Linked DNA regions of Pleomorphomonas sp. PLEO. The protein of the gene in region 1 interacts with the protein of each later gene in a pairwise test. Links are inferred from orthologs where the notes say so. Each region holds a gene or a part of one and is shown on either strand. Other genes may lie near its edges.

Region 1 (8,145 bases):
CGCCCACGATACGCCGGAGAAGATCATCACTGTCGCCATCGATCCCGAGGCCGGTGTTGTTGCCTCCGATGTCGCGGCCATCGTTTCCGCGCTGAAGTTGGATGGCGCCGCGGCCAAGGACGCCGAAACCTTGTTCCCGCTGCTTTATCGGGCCTTCGTCGACAAGGACATCAGCCTCCTCGAGATCAATCCGTTGATCGTCTTGAAGGACGGCCATCTGCGCGTTCTCGACGCCAAGGTGTCCTTCGATGGCAACGCGCTCTTCCGCCACTCGGATGTCGAGGCGCTACGCGACCTCACCGAGGAGGATGAGAAGGAAATCGAGGCGCACAAGCACGACCTCGCCTACGTTGCGCTCGCCGGCAATATCGGCTGCATGGTCAACGGCGCCGGCCTTGCCATGGCCACCATGGACATCATCAAGCTCTATGGCGCCGAACCGGCCAATTTTCTCGATGTTGGCGGTGGCGCGTCCCGTGAGAAGGTGACCGCGGCCTTCAAGATCATCACCGCCGACCCCGCCGTGAAGGGCATTCTGATCAACATCTTCGGCGGCATCATGAAGTGTGATGTCATCGCCGAGGGCGTCATCGCCGCCGTGCGCGAGGTTGGCCTCAAGGTCCCCTTGGTCGTTCGTCTCGAGGGCACCAACGTTGCCCTCGGCAAGAAGATCATCGCCGACAGCGGCCTCGATGTTATCGCCGCTGACGATCTAGACGATGCCGCCCGTAAGATTGTCGCCGCCGTGAAGGGAGCCTGACGCGATGTCCATTCTCGTCAATAAGGACACCAAGGTCATCGTCCAGGGTCTGACCGGCAAGACCGGTACGTTCCACACCGAGCAGGCCCTCGGCTACTACGGCACGCAGATGGTCGCCGGCGTCACCCCTGGCAAGGGCGGGTCCACCTGGGAGGGTACGCTGCCCGACGGCCGCAAGGCGGTTCTGCCGGTGTTCGACACCGTCGCCGAAGCGCGCGAGAAGACCGGCGCCAACGCCTCCGTCGTTTACGTGCCGCCCAAGGCCGCCGGCGCTTCGATCATCGAGGCGATCGACGCCGAGATGCCGCTGATCGTCACCATCACCGAGGGCATTCCCGTGCTCGACATGGTGAAGGTGAAGGCCCGGCTCGACCGTTCGGGATCGCGTCTGCTCGGCCCCAACTGTCCCGGCGTGCTGACGCCCGGCGAATGCAAGATCGGCATCATGCCCGGCTCCATCTTCCGCAGGGGTTCGGTCGGTATCGTATCGCGTTCGGGAACTCTGACCTACGAAGCGGTGTTCCAGACGACCAACGAAGGCCTCGGCCAGACTACCGCCGTCGGAATCGGCGGTGATCCTGTGAAGGGTACCGAGTTCATCGATGTGCTGGAACTGTTCCTGGCCGACCCCGAGACGAAGTCGATCGTCATGATCGGCGAGATCGGCGGCTCGGCCGAGGAAGCTGCCGCGCAGTTCCTCAAGGACGAGGCCAAGCGCGGCCGCATGAAGCCGATGGTCGGCTTCATTGCCGGTCGTACGGCGCCGCCGGGCCGCACCATGGGTCACGCCGGTGCGGTGATCTCCGGTGGCAAGGGAGGGGCCGAAGACAAGATCGACGCCATGCAGGCGGCCGGTATCGTCGTATCGCCGTCGCCGGCTCAGCTCGGTCGGACCCTTAGCGAGCGGTTGAAGGGCTAAGGCAGTCGCCTTTCCATCTGTGGCCATGACTTGAAGCCGCGAACGCGACTTCCGGCCCCAGCAAAGCCCGTGAGAGAAGCGCCAAAGCCAGGGCCGGCGATCCGCCGGTACCTGAGACAAACAACAGAGGCCAAGCATTCGCCGGAATGCGGTTGCTTGGTCATCGATATCCACGGCGAAGCGATCCTGCTGTCGCCGGAACGCGAGGACGGAGCGGACGGCTCCGAAACGCACATGGCACGGCAGAACGACAACGACGCTTTCGCCGGAACCTCGTTCCTCTACGGTGGCAACGCCACCTATATCGAGGCGCTTGAGGCCCGCTACCTCGCCGACCCCGCCTCGGTCGATCCCGAATGGCGGGAGTTTTTCGACGCTTTGTCCGAGCCGGCGGTGGCGCGCGGAGCGCGGAGCGCAAGCTGGACCCGTTCGGACTGGCCGCCTAAGGTCAACGGCGAGCTGGTCTCCGCTCTCGATGGCAACTGGCCGGAGGCCAGCAAGATCCTCGAGAAGAAGATCGAGGCAAAGGCCCAGCCAGCCGGCATCAGTGCTCAGGAACTCAGGCAGGCGACGCTCGATTCGGTGCGCGCCATCATGATGATCCGCGCCTACCGCATGCGCGGCCATCTCCACGCCGACCTCGATCCGATCGGCGTTGCCAAGAAGCTCGACCACGAGGAACTGCACCCGACGAGCTACGGCTTCACCGAGGCCGATATGGACCGGCCAATCTTCATCGACCACGTGCTTGGCCTCGAATACGCCACCGTGCGGCAGATGATCGATATTCTTAAGCGGACCTACTGCGGCACCATCGGTTACGAGTTCATGCATATCTCCTCGCCCGAGGAGAAGGCGTGGGTCCAGGAGCGCATCGAAGGGCCGGACAAGCAGATCGAATTCACCGATAACGGCAAGAAGGCCATTCTCAACAAGCTGGTGGAGGCCGAGGGCTTCGAGAAGTTCCTCGACGTCAAGTATACCGGCACCAAGCGGTTCGGTCTCGATGGTGGCGAGAGTCTCATTCCGGCGCTCGAACAGATCATCAAGCGGGGCGGCAATCTCGGCGTCAAGGAAATCGTTCTTGGCATGCCCCACCGTGGCCGCCTCAACGTGCTGACGCAGGTGATGGCCAAGCCGCACCGGGCGCTGTTCCACGAATTCAAGGGGGGCTCCTACGCCCCTGACGACGTCGAGGGCTCCGGCGACGTCAAGTACCACCTTGGTGCCTCCTCGGATCGCGAGTTCGACGGCAACAAGGTGCACCTCAGCCTGACGCCCAACCCGTCGCACCTTGAGATCGTCAACCCGGTTGTGCTCGGCAAAGTACGCGCCAAGCAGGATGTATCGGCCACCGTTTGGGAAGGCGACATCATTCCGCTGCGCGAGCGCGTCAAGGTGCTGCCGCTGCTCCTGCACGGCGACGCTGCCTTCGCCGGCCAGGGCGTCATCGCCGAGTGCTTCGGCCTCAGCCAGTTGCGCGGTCACCGTGTGGGCGGTTCGATCCACTTCATCGTCAACAACCAGATCGGTTTTACCACCAACCCCCACTTCTCGCGTTCGTCGCCCTATCCCTCCGACGTTGCCAAGATGGTCGAGGCGCCGATCCTGCACGTCAACGGCGACGATCCCGAGGCGGTGGTCTATGCCGCCAAGGTGGCCATCGACTATCGGCAGAAATTCCAGAAGCCCGTCGTGGTCGACATGATCTGCTATCGCCGGTACGGCCACAACGAGGGCGACGAACCGGGCTTTACCCAGCCGCTCATGTATTCGAAGATTCGCGGCCATGCGACGACGCTGCAGATCTACGCCAAGAAGTTGATCGACGAGGGGGTGATCACCCAAGACGAAGTGATCGGCATGCAGGCTGCCTTCCGACAGAAGCTCGATCAGGAATACGAGGCGGGCCAAGCCTACAAGCCGAACAAAGCCGATTGGCTCGACGGTGCCTGGGCCGGCCTCAAGGTCGCCGACAGCTTCGACGAACAACGGCGCGGCCAATCAGGCGTCAACATCGAGACGCTCAAGGAGATCGGCCTCAAGATCAACACGGTGCCGGCGACCTTCAACGTCCATCGGACCATCCAGCGCTTCCTCGATGCCCGCAAGAAGGCGATCGATACAGGCGAGGGCATCGACTGGGCGTTGGGCGAATCGCTGGCCTTTGGCTCGCTTGCTCTCGGTGGCCACAAGATCCGCCTTTCGGGTCAGGACTGCGAGCGCGGCACCTTCAGCCAGCGTCATAGCGTGCTCTATGACCAGGAGACGGAAGCGCGCTACATCCCGCTTGCCAACCTGTCACCGGAGCAGGCGCCTTTCGAGGTCGTCAATTCCATGCTCTCGGAAGAGGCGGTTCTCGGTTTTGAGTATGGCTATTCGCTAGCCCGCCCCAACGCACTCATCCTCTGGGAGGCGCAGTTCGGCGACTTCGCCAATGGCGCCCAGGTCGTGTTCGACCAGTTCATCTCCGGTGGCGAACGCAAGTGGCTGAGGATGTCGGGTCTCGTCTGCCTGCTGCCGCACGGCTACGAAGGGCAGGGGCCCGAGCATTCGTCTGCTCGCCTTGAGCGCTGGCTGCAGCTCTGCGCCGAGGACAACATGCAGGTCGCCAACTGCACGACGCCGGCCAACTATTTCCACATTCTCCGGCGCCAGCTGACACGCGATTTCCGCAAGCCGCTGATCCTGATGACGCCGAAGTCGCTGCTGCGCCACAAGCGGGCAGTGTCCAAGCTCGCCGACATGGGGGCCGAAACCTCGTTCCACCGGTTGCTTTGGGATCACGCCGAATCGGATCCGGAGACGGTAACGGTGCGCCTCAAGCCCGACGCGGAAATCCGACGCGTCGTGATGTGTACCGGCAAGGTCTACTACGACCTTCTCGAGGAGCGCGAGAAGCGCGGCATCGATGACGTTTATCTCTTGCGCGTCGAGCAGCTCTATCCCTTCCCAGCCAAGGCACTGGTCAACGAGCTTTCGCGCTTCCCCAACGCCGAGCACGTTTGGTGTCAGGAAGAGCCCAAGAACATGGGTGCCTGGACCTTCGCCGACCCTTATCTCGAATGGGTCCTGAAACAGATCGGCGCCAAGATTCCGCGTGCCCGCTATGCCGGCCGGGCGCCGTCGGCAGCTACCGCCACTGGCCTGATGTCCAAACATCTCGCCCAGCTCGCCGCCTTCCTCGACGAGGCGCTCGGCTAACCGGCTTTCGAGGCGGCCATCCGGCCGCCTCCATCCCCTTCGCATCTGGAGAGAAGCTCAAATGGGCAACGAGATCCGCGTCCCGACGCTCGGCGAATCGGTGACAGAGGCGACCATCGGCCGCTGGTTCAAGAAAATTGGCGATGCCGTTAAGGCCGACGAGCCTCTGGTCGAGCTTGAGACCGACAAGGTGACCATCGAGGTGCCGGCGTCGGCCGACGGCACGCTTTCCGAAATTTTGGTCGAAGCTGGCGAGACCGTCGGCGTCGGTGCCCTGCTGGGTTCGCTTGGCGCCGCGTCCGAGGCCGCCCAGCCGTCGAAGGCGGCCGAACCGGTCAAGCCGGCAAAGGCAGCGGAATCCGCTGCTCCTGCCAAGGCGGCCGAGCCGGTCAAGGCAGTCGCACCGGTGCCGCCGTCACCGGCCGCCGCCCGCGTCATGGCCGAAACCGGTACGAGCGTGGAGAGCGGTTCCGGTAAACGCGGCCAGGTGTTGAAGGAAGACGTGCTGGCGGCCGCTGCTGCCATTCGCACCGCCGCTCCAGCGCCCGCCGCTCCGTCGGCGCCCCGCGCTCCGGTTGGCGCCGCTGACGCCAGCCGCGAAGAGCGGGTCCGGATGAGCAAGCTGCGCCAGACCATCGCCCGTCGCCTCAAGGAAGCGCAGAACGCCGCTGCCATGCTCACCACCTTCAATGAGGTGGACATGACCGGCGTGATGGCGCTGCGGTCATCCTACAAGGACCTTTTCGAGAAGAAGCACGGCGTCAAGCTCGGCTTCATGGGCTTCTTTGTGAAGGCCGTGGTGCAGGCGCTGAAGGAAATCCCGGCGGTCAACGCCGAGATCGACGGCGAGGATCTTGTCTACAAGAACTACTACCACGTCGGTGTCGCCGTCGGCACGGACAAGGGCCTCGTCGTACCGGTGGTGCGTGACGCTGACCAGCTTTCCATCGCCGGCATCGAGAAGAAGATCGGCGAATATGGCAAGCGCGCCCGCGATGGCCTCCTGCGCATCGAAGAGATGCAGGGTGGCACCTTCACCATCTCCAACGGTGGCGTCTATGGCTCGCTGATGTCGACCCCGATCCTCAACGCGCCGCAGTCGGGTATTCTCGGCATGCACAAGATCCAGGAGCGGCCGATGGTCGTCGGCGGCAAGATTGAGATCCGGCCGATGATGTATCTGGCGCTGTCCTACGATCACCGCGTCATCGACGGCAAGGAGGCGGTAACCTTCCTCGTCCGGGTCAAGGAGAATCTCGAGGAGCCGCAGCGGCTCGTTCTCGATCTCTAGCTCCCGCAGCGGGGTACACTTGACCGACCCTCCCTCCCAGGCGGAGGGAGGCGGTCTGTCAGCCACCACTATCGTGGCCTTCCGAAGAGTGCGTTCGCGGTCATCGAAAGGAAGCCGATGTCTCCTTATCTCGGGGAACTTGCCAGCCTCATGGCGGTCTTCTCCTTTGCCATCGTGGCGCCCGGAGCAGACACTGCCATGGTGATGCGGCAAAGCCTCATGCACGGGAGGCGAGCCGGCATTCTGACCGCCTTCGGTGTCGGTACGTCTCTGTTGTTTCACCTGACCTATACGATCCTGGGGTTGGGGCTGATCGTTTCGCAGTCCCTGCTGCTGTTCTCCGTGGTCAAGTGGGCAGGCGCCGCCTATCTGACCTACATGGGGGTGATGGCACTCAGGGCACCGGCCCCGACATTGCCCGAGGCCGGCACCAACGAGGTGATCGCGCCGATGAGCGACGCCCGTGCCTTTGGGCTGGGCTTCGTGACCAATGCCCTCAATCCCAAGCCGATATTGTTTTTCCTGTCCCTGTTCTCGGCGCTGGTCAGCCACGAAACACCGGCGTTGGTGAAGGGGGCCTATGGGCTGGTGATGGCCACCTGCCTGATTCTCTGGTTCTCTGCCGTTTCCTGTTTCTTGACCATGCCCAAGGTGAGGAGCGCCTTTGCGCGCGCCGGCCTTTGGATCAACCGCGTGACCGGTGCCGTCTTTATCGCTTTTGGCGTCCGTCTGGCCCTGTCGCGGGCCGAGTGATTGATGGCGCGTAACTGAATACAGGCCGCCGCAGCCTCAAAGGAGTGCTTCCATGTCCTTCGATCTCGTTGTCATCGGTACCGGTCCCGGCGGCTATGTGGCAGCCATTCGCGCCGCCCAACTCGGCATGAACGTCGCCGTGGTTGAGAAACGGGCGAGCCACGGCGGCACCTGCCTCAACGTTGGCTGCATTCCCTCCAAGGCGCTCTTGTACGCCTCCGAGATGTTTCATGAGGCCGGCCACGTGTTCGCCAAGCTCGGTGTGAAGGTCGGGGCACCCGAACTCGATCTTCCGGCGATGATGGGCCACAAGGACGCCACCGTGCGGGGCAATGTCCAGGGCATCGATTTCCTGTTCAAGAAGAATAAGATCACCGTCCATCGCGGCACCGGCCGCATCGTCGCGACCGGCAAGGTGGAGGTTACCGCCGAAGGCGGCGAGACGACGGTCATCGAGACGAGGAGCATTCTGATTGCCACCGGCTCTGATGTGGCAGGCCTGCCCGGCATCACCGTCGATGAGAAGACCGTGGTATCCTCGACCGGTGCGCTGTCGCTCGAAAAGGTACCCGAGCATCTGGTGGTGATCGGTGCCGGCGTCATTGGCCTGGAGCTCGGCTCGGTGTGGCAGCGTCTGGGGGCTCGCGTCACGGTCATCGAATATCTCGACCGCATCCTTCCGGGGATCGATGGTGAGGTTGCCAAGGCTTTTCAGAGGCTGCTTGAGCGTCAGGGCTTCGCTTTCAAACTCGGGCGTAAGGTGACCGGTGTCGACGGCGGCACGGTGAGCTTTGAGCCAGCAGCCGGCGGCGAGACCGAAACGGTTACCGCCGACGTGGTGCTGGTCGCAGTTGGCCGCAAACCCTTTACCGAAGGTCTTGGTCTCACTGAGATCGGCGTGAAGCTGGACGCAAAGGGGCGCGTCGAGATCGATGGCCATTACGCCACGAACGTGCCGGGCATCTACGCTATCGGCGACGTGATTGCCGGGCCGATGCTTGCCCATAAGGCTGAGGACGAAGGCATCGCGGTCGCCGAGCTCTTGGCCGGCAAGGCGGGGCACGTCAATTACGATGTCATTCCGGCGGTGGTCTACACCTCTCCGGAAGTCGCCGCCATCGGCCGGACTGAGGAAGACCTGAAGGCCGCCGGGGTACCCTACAAGGTCGGCAAGTTCAGCTTCCTTGCCAATGGCCGCGCCAAGTCGATTCTGAAGAC
Region 2 (7,512 bases), 3.1 Mb from region 1 along the record:
CCCGCCTTGCCTGCGATTTTCCCCTCGAAGACAACTATTTTGCCTGGCAGGCCTTCGGCCGCGGCTACGACCGCGAAAGCCGCCGGGCAGTTCCGCCCTACCTCGGCCGCGACGCCTATGACGCCATCCGCGCCAATGCCGACCGCGTCGTCGCCGTGCAGGCGTCGATGACCGACCGGCTGGCCGAGATGCCCGCCGGCAGCCTCGACGGTTATGTGTTGCTGGATGCGCAGGACTGGATGACGCCTGTCCAGATGATCGCTCTGTGGACCGAAATCACCCGGACGGCCCGCCCCGAGGCCCGCGTCATCTTCCGCACCGCTGGCTTTGACAGCCCGCTTGAGGCTGTGCTGCCTACTGAAATTCGATCGCGCTGGTCCTATGACCCGTCAACGGTGGCGGGTTATATCGCCCGCGATCGCTCGTCGATCTATGGTGGCTTCCATCTCTACGTGAGGGCGTCGGCGTGAGCGTCCCGGCCTCGGCCCCTCGGTCGTCAGATGGCCAGAAGGCGGCCATGGACCGCATGTACCGGCTAACCCGGCATATCTACGACGCGACGCGCAAACCGTACCTGCTTGGCCGCGATCGCATGATCGAGGATCTCAACGTTCCACCCAATGGTACCGTGCTGGAGATGGGCTGTGGCACCGGTCGCAACCTCATCGCGGCCGGCCGGCGTTATCCAGGTGCCCGTCTGTTTGGTTTCGACATTTCGGCCGAAATGCTGAAGACGGCACGCAGCAACGTAGAACGCTCAGGCCTCAGCGTTTGTCTCTCTGAAGGCGACGCATGCGTCTTTGACCCCCATGCGGTTTTCGGAACTGCACGTTTCGACCGTGTTTATTTCTCCTACACGCTGTCGATGATCCCCGATTGGACGACGGCGCTGGCGCATGGTCTCTCCTTGGTCAAGGATGGAGGGCGCCTGTCAGTCGTCGATTTCGGCTTCTGCGAGGGGCTGGGAATCCCGGCCCGGGCTCTTCTCCACGGTTGGCTTTCTCTCTTCCACGTTACGCCGCGCGCCAGCCTGGAAACGGAAATGGCTCGCCTCGCGAAGGCGAGTGGTCGGACTCTTACCTTCGAACGGCCGGCGCGCGGTTATGCGCAACTCGGCACTCTTCGCTGATCTGTGTTCCGCGCGACACACCGCTTCGATGTTGTGGCCGTCGGGATCGATGATATAGGCGGCAAAATAGTTGGGTGCGTAAGGACGAAGTCCCGGCCCACCATTGTCCGTACCGCCCGCCGCCAACCCCGCCGCGTGGAAGGCCACTACCGCCTCCCGCGTCGCGGCGGAAAAGCCAATGTGGATATGCCCCTTGCGGCTCGCGTTCGATAGCCAAAAGCCGGCGTGACCATCGTAGCCGTAGCCGGCATTCGAAGCGCTGGTTGCATCCGAGGCGATGCGCGTAATCAGCCTTACGATGCCGAGCGGTGCCAGCAATGCGTCATAGAAGGCGACGGAACGGTGGATATCCGTCACTGGACAGTCGATATGATCAAACATGATGGTTAGGGGACGAGCGGCGGCGGATATGCCGTCGCTCGCCATCCTTTCATTCCGGCTTGTGGCAGACTGCTTCGATGTTGTTGCCATCGGGATCCAACACAAAGGCCGCATAGTAGTTCGGGTGGTAGTGCGGCCGAACCCCCGGCCCGCCATTATCGCGGCCACCGGCTGCCATCGCCTCGGCGTAAAAGGCATCGACAGTGGCGCGATCCTTGGCCACGAAGGCGACGTGGAAGTGCATGATCTCACCGGCCGGTCTGCCGGTCGACACCCAGAAGTCCGGTTTGCCGTCGCTTCCGTAACCGGCAAAGGCGTCGCCGCCGGTTTCCTCTGCCGAGACGGACATCACCACCGAGACGCCGAGAGGCGCCAGTGCCTTGTCGTAAAAGGCCTTCGACTTGTCGTAGTCGACGGCCGGAAAACCCATGTGATCAAGCATTTTTGTCTCTCCTTTTGATGGAGAGACATTAGCCGATTGCTCTGCCAGCCCATGTCAGGAGTATATGCTGACGCAACCTGTCAGACGCCTTCGAAGCCCGCGAGTACGCCGACAGCGTTGTGACCGATGTCCTCGACGGCGTAACCGCCTTCCTGCACGAACAGAGTCGGACGCCCGAGGCGGGCGATACGGGCGCCGATCTTGGGATAGTCCTCGCGCTTCAGTTTGAATTTTGAAATCGGATCGCCTTCGAAGGTGTCGAGGCCGAGCGATACCACCACGACATCCGGTCCGAAGGCTTCGATTGCGCGGCAGGCTTCATCGAGTGCGTCGCTCCAGGTGTCCCAGGCAGTCCCGAACGGCATTGGCAAGTTGACTGCGAAGCCCTCGCCCTGCCCTTCGCCCTTTTCGTCGGCACGACCGGAGAAGAACGGATAGGCAAAGCGCGTGTCGGCGTGCAGATCCACCGTTTGCACGTCTCGGCGCCGGTAGAAGATTTCCTGCGTGCCGTTGCCATGGTGATAATCGACGTCAAGGATGGAAACGCGGCGGGCGCCATGATCCAGGAACCACTGGGCGGCCACGGCGGCATTGTTGATGAAACAATAGCCGCCCATGGTGGACGATCCCGCGTGATGGCCCGGCGGACGGCACAGCGCATAGGCAGCCCTCTCGCCGCCATCGATCAGTTTGGCACCGCCGACCGCCGACCAGACCGCCGACTGTACGGCCTCCCAAGTGCCTTCGACGAAGGAGCCGCCGCCGTCGAAGGAGTAGTATCCCATCAGGCCGTTGACGTGTTCGGGCCTGATATCGCGCTGACCGCGCGCCGGCCAGACATAGGGCATGGTCGGGCCGGTTCGCCCCTCGGCGAGCCACAGCGTCCAGAAGTCGGCCATGAACTGGAGATAACCGGCGTCGTGCACCTTGGCCGCCGACGTCAAGGCATCGACGGGCGCCGCCTCGATGACCTCGCCAAGGCCGACCGTCGCAATCCGCTTCAGAATAAAGTCAACGCGAACCGGCAGCTCGAAAGCCGGCGTGATGACTCCGGCATTGAGTTCCTGGTTATCAGCATGCAGGCGGTGTCGAGAGGAGTAGACGGTTTTCATAAGCGATTCCGGTCAAGCGACGATCAAGAAACCCGACGCTACACCGGTCGTTTGTGTCGGCAAGGGCGAAAAGACGACACGGAGGCGGAAATTCGCGCCGGCCGTCTTGCCTTTCGCGGCCGTTCGGGCGAAATCGCCCGACCATGCTGATCATCTCCGATCTCACCTACCGTATCGTCGGCCGCACCCTCATCGAGGGCGCCTCCGTCACCATCCACGATGGCGCCAAGGTTGGCCTTGTCGGTCGCAACGGCACCGGCAAGACGACGCTGTTCAACATCGTTGCCGGCGAGCTTGCAGCCGAGAGCGGCTCGATCGACCTCAAGCGCGGCTCTCGCATCGGCCGCGTTGCCCAGGAGGCACCGGGCTCCGACACCTCGCTGATCGACTTCGTGCTGGCCGCCGATACCGAGCGAACCGCGCTGATGACCGAGGCGGAGACGGCCACCGATCCGCACCGCATCGCTGAAATCCAGGTCCGTCTCGCTGACATAGAGGCACACTCGGCCGAGGCCCGGGCCGCCACCATTCTGTCCGGTCTCGGCTTCGATGCCACCGATCAACGGCGGCCCTGCGCCGACTTTTCCGGTGGCTGGCGGATGCGAGTCGCGCTTGCCGCCGTGTTGTTCACCGAGCCGGACCTGTTGCTGCTCGACGAACCGACCAACTACCTCGACCTCGAGGGCACGCTCTGGCTCACCAACTATGTCCAGCGCTATCCCTATACGGTGGTGCTGATCAGCCATGACCGCGACCTTCTCGACACCGCCGTCGATCATATCTGTCACTTATCCGACGGAAAGCTGACGCTGTGGAAAGGCGGATACACCTCATTTGCCCGCCAGCGGCAGGAGAAAATGCTGCTGCAGGAAAAGGCGCGCGAAAAGATCGAGGCGCGGCGCAAGCACTTGCAAGCCTTCGTCGATCGCTTCCGCTACAAGGCCAGCAAGGCAACACAGGCGCAGTCGCGCATCAAGATGCTGGAGAGGCTCGACATTGTCGACGCCGTGGTGGAGGACAATGTCCGGCAGATCAGCTTCCCAAATCCCAAGGCCAAGCTGGCGCCGCCCATCGTCACCTACGACAAGGTCGATCTCGGTTACGACCCGGAAAAACCGGTATTGAAGCGGTTGACGTTACGCATTGACGACGACGACCGCATTGCCCTTCTGGGCAAGAACGGCAATGGCAAATCGACTTTCGCCAAGGCCCTGGCCGACCGCCTGACGCCCTTCTCCGGCAATATCATCAAGGCTGGTAAACTGGAGATCGCCTTCTTCGCCCAGCATCAGCTCGATGAACTCCATCCTGATGAGACGGCCGTCGCGCACGTTCGCCGCCTGATGCCGGACGCGCCCGATGCCCGCGTGCGCTCACGTGTTGCCCAGATGGGTCTCGACACCAATAAGATGGACACGCCGGCCCGTGAACTCTCGGGTGGTGAAAAAGCCCGCCTGCTTCTGGGTCTCGCAACCTTCCATGGACCCAATCTCCTGATCCTCGACGAGCCGACCAACCATCTCGACATCGATAGCCGCGAGAGTTTGATTCAGGCGCTCAACGACTTCGAGGGGGCGGTTATTTTGGTTAGCCACGACCGACATCTGGTCGACGCGACCATGGATCGTCTCTGGCTGGTGGACAAAGGTACCATTACGCCCTTCGATGGCGATATGGACGACTACAAACGCTTCATCCTGTCCGGCGACGCCGACCGGACATCGACGAAGCCTGACGAACAAAAAGTCACCAACGCCGATCGTCGTCGCCTCGCCGCTGAACGGCGCGTCCAGCTCGCCCCGCTCAGGAAACGCATCCAGGGCATCGAAGCGGACATGGACAAGCTGCGAAAGCTGATCGCCCGTATTGACGCGGCGCTTGCCGATCCCGCCCTGTTCACAAGCGATCCCGCCAAAGGCGCAAGGCTCTCCAAGGAAAGGGCCGACGCCCTTCGTGGCCTGGATACACTTGAGGAAGAGTGGCTGACGCTCTCGGCCGAATATGAAGAGGCCGAGGTGACGGAAGGCTGATTGTCACCCGGCCGCTTTTACCCTGTTTTACGAGTCTATATCGTCGACTTGATCTGCTTCTCCGGACAACCGCCATGACGACCGCCTTCACGCCTTTCGACATCGCTGCCTTCGTCTGGTTCCTCGCCATGTGGTTCGGACAGGCTTGGCTTACCGAAAACAGCCCCTGGTCCAAGCATTCGCTCACCCATTTCATCAATATCGGTCGGCACGGCTGGGTAAGGCAGGCCGCAACGCGGGATCTCCGCATGGTTGATACGGCCATCGTGGCCGGCCTGCAGAATGGCACCGCCTTCTTCGCGTCAACTTCGCTTCTCGCCATCGGCGGTGGCTTCACGCTGCTGAACTCGGTCGATCACGCTGTCGGCCTCGTTTCGGCGCTCTCAGAACTCACGGCCACTAATCCCGTTGCCTTCGAGTACAAGGTGATGGGCCTGCTTGGCATCTATGCCTATGCCTTCTTCAAGTTCGGCTGGGCCTATCGCATGTTCAACTTCGGCTCCATCCTGCTTGGCGCGTTGCCGCCGCCGTCCGAGGCGGACACCACGGAAATGGACAAGGCGGTGGCACGAGCGTCGTCGATTATCGTGGTGGCCGGAACCAACTTCAATCGCGGCCTTCGCGCCTTCTTCATGTCGATCGGCTATCTCGGCTGCTTCCTCGGACCGCTGCCGTTTATCCTTAGCTCGACCTTCATCGCGGTGGTGCTCGCGCGCCGCCAGTTTACCTCCAACGCCGTCAAGGCCATGAGGAGATACGAGTGACCGACGTCGATCCGCGCCGCGTCAAGGCCGGCCAAATCCGTGACGTCCTGCTGCAAATGGCCGCCGAGTCGCCTGCCGGCAAGTCCATCAGCCCGGACGCCGTCGCTCGCGCCATCGCCGGCAAGGACGAGAAGGTTTGGCGCCGCCTGATGAAGCCGATCAAGGACGAGGCGGCGCGCCTCGCCAAGGATGGCAAGGTGATCATGATCAGGAAGGGCAAACCTGTCGATCCCGACCGCGTGCGCGGCCTTTACCGCATCCGCCTGCGGGCTGAAGGAGAGCCGATGCCGGTGTACGAGGCTCCGAAGCCGGAAGATGATCTGCTGGACGACGATTTTATATTGGACGACGACGAGGACTGAAGCGGCGTCTCATGGCCGTGGCAGCAACGCGTCCGTGTACCCGGCAAAGCGATAGGCTACGAGGCCGATCCATTCGCGGACGGCCATATCGGTCATGGTCAGTCCTTCGGCGGCTGTTCTGCCACCGAACCAGTCCGTGGTGGCACCGTTTCGATAGTCGACCGGCCACGCCACCACGCCGTTCCAACCTGCGGCGCGGAACGTACCGATGGCGCGCGGCATGTGGAAGGCAGAGGTCACCAGCAGCCATTGTTCCTGCGGTGCCGGCTCAGCGGCGGAAAAGCTGAAGACGGCGTTCTCGTGTGTATTGCGAGAGTGGTCCTCGATGGAAATTCGGGCCGCCGGTACGCCAAACTCGATCAGAAGATCCCTGGCAACGGCCGATTCGGCGACATCGTTATTGGCAAATACGCCGTTTGAGCCGCCCGATAGCAAAATCCGGGCATTGGGATAGCGCCGGGCAAGCTCAGCGGCAACGACCAGCCGTTCGGCCCCATCAATGAGCTCGGCCGAATGGAGTTCGGTCGACAGACTGCTGTCAACCACACCGCCCAGTACCAGAATGCCGGCCGGATTCAGGCGATCGGGGTCGTCCGGCACCGAAAAGCGCTGTTCGAGCGGTCTCAGCAGGATCGTTGGAACACCAGTCCAAGAGCAAATGACAAGAATGCCGAGCGCAATGCCAATCAGCTCAGCGCCCCGCCGCCGCCAACCAAACACTCGTAATCCCACACCGAACAACAACGCCAGAAGAAGCGCGTTGGATGGGCGTAGGAACAGGAAGCCGAGCTTGGAGAGCACATAGAACACCTTGTCGGCCCTCCTTCTCCAAGGCGAATCCGGTCCCGCTACTGAGGAGTCAGAACCTTGCCGGGCACATTGCCGACAACGCCATTGTAGGAGATTTCACACCACCGCGCATCGAGCAGCGCAAGCTGAGTCTTCCGACTGCCGAACTGCCAGGAACCAAAAGGAATTTCGTCACGGCACCAGCGTAGCACAATGCCCTTGGCATCGCCCGAAAGCGTGCTCTTTTTCGCCGCCTTCTCGCTCATATCTGTGTAAAGCGGGGTCGGCTTACCGTCGCGAAGCGCGTAAGTCATGTCATAGGGGCTGGCTGACTGAGCCAGTGCCATCCCGGACGAAAGGCTGAAGCCAATCGAAAGGGCAATCATTCTAAAGCCAATCAATCTCGTCCTCCCCGCCGACAGGCGGCGCCATAGCTTCCCCAGCATGGACATGATCCGAGGAACGCGAGGAGGTCAATCCGTTGATCGGCTTAGCGCCCTTTC

Evidence for each region.
Region 2: the proteins of AB6N07_RS02120 (region 1) and AB6N07_RS16750 interact in binary tests that used the Escherichia coli proteins (3 or more experiments, as listed by UniProt). The link is inferred for Pleomorphomonas sp. PLEO from one-to-one orthologs.

Annotation. Positions count from the first base shown.
Region 1 is NZ_CP166625.1:501,655-509,799, reverse strand. Bases 1,574-5,083 are described here. They hold AB6N07_RS02120 (2-oxoglutarate dehydrogenase E1 component), read left to right. Parts: upstream 1,574-1,913; coding sequence 1,914-4,883; downstream 4,884-5,083. Other genes in these bases: odhB (2-oxoglutarate dehydrogenase complex dihydrolipoyllysine-residue succinyltransferase), read left to right, coding at 4,945-5,083; sucD (succinate--CoA ligase subunit alpha), read left to right, coding at 1,574-1,679. Outside these bases: sucC (ADP-forming succinate--CoA ligase subunit beta), read left to right, coding at 1-760; more of sucD, read left to right, coding at 765-1,573; more of odhB, read left to right, coding at 5,084-6,174; AB6N07_RS02110 (LysE family translocator), read left to right, coding at 6,292-6,927; lpdA (dihydrolipoyl dehydrogenase), read left to right, coding at 6,980-8,145. UniProt on the Escherichia coli protein: E1 component of the 2-oxoglutarate dehydrogenase (OGDH) complex which catalyzes the decarboxylation of 2-oxoglutarate, the first step in the conversion of 2-oxoglutarate to succinyl-CoA and CO(2).
Region 2 is NZ_CP166625.1:3,592,459-3,599,970, reverse strand. Bases 2,774-5,650 are described here. They hold AB6N07_RS16750 (ABC-F family ATP-binding cassette domain-containing protein), read left to right. Parts: upstream 2,774-3,207; coding sequence 3,208-5,094; downstream 5,095-5,650. Other genes in these bases: AB6N07_RS16745 (DUF599 domain-containing protein), read left to right, coding at 5,169-5,650; AB6N07_RS16755 (histone deacetylase family protein), read right to left, coding at 2,774-3,064. In the rest of the region: AB6N07_RS16775 (DUF3419 family protein), read left to right, coding at 1-470; AB6N07_RS16770 (class I SAM-dependent methyltransferase), read left to right, coding at 518-1,129; AB6N07_RS16760 (VOC family protein), read right to left, coding at 1,560-1,952; more of AB6N07_RS16755, read right to left, coding at 2,033-2,773; more of AB6N07_RS16745, read left to right, coding at 5,651-5,858; AB6N07_RS16740 (DUF3253 domain-containing protein), read left to right, coding at 5,855-6,220; AB6N07_RS16735 (YdcF family protein), read right to left, coding at 6,230-7,030; AB6N07_RS16730 (hypothetical protein), read right to left, coding at 7,069-7,455. UniProt on the Escherichia coli protein: Genetic data indicate it may be involved in ribosome assembly or function.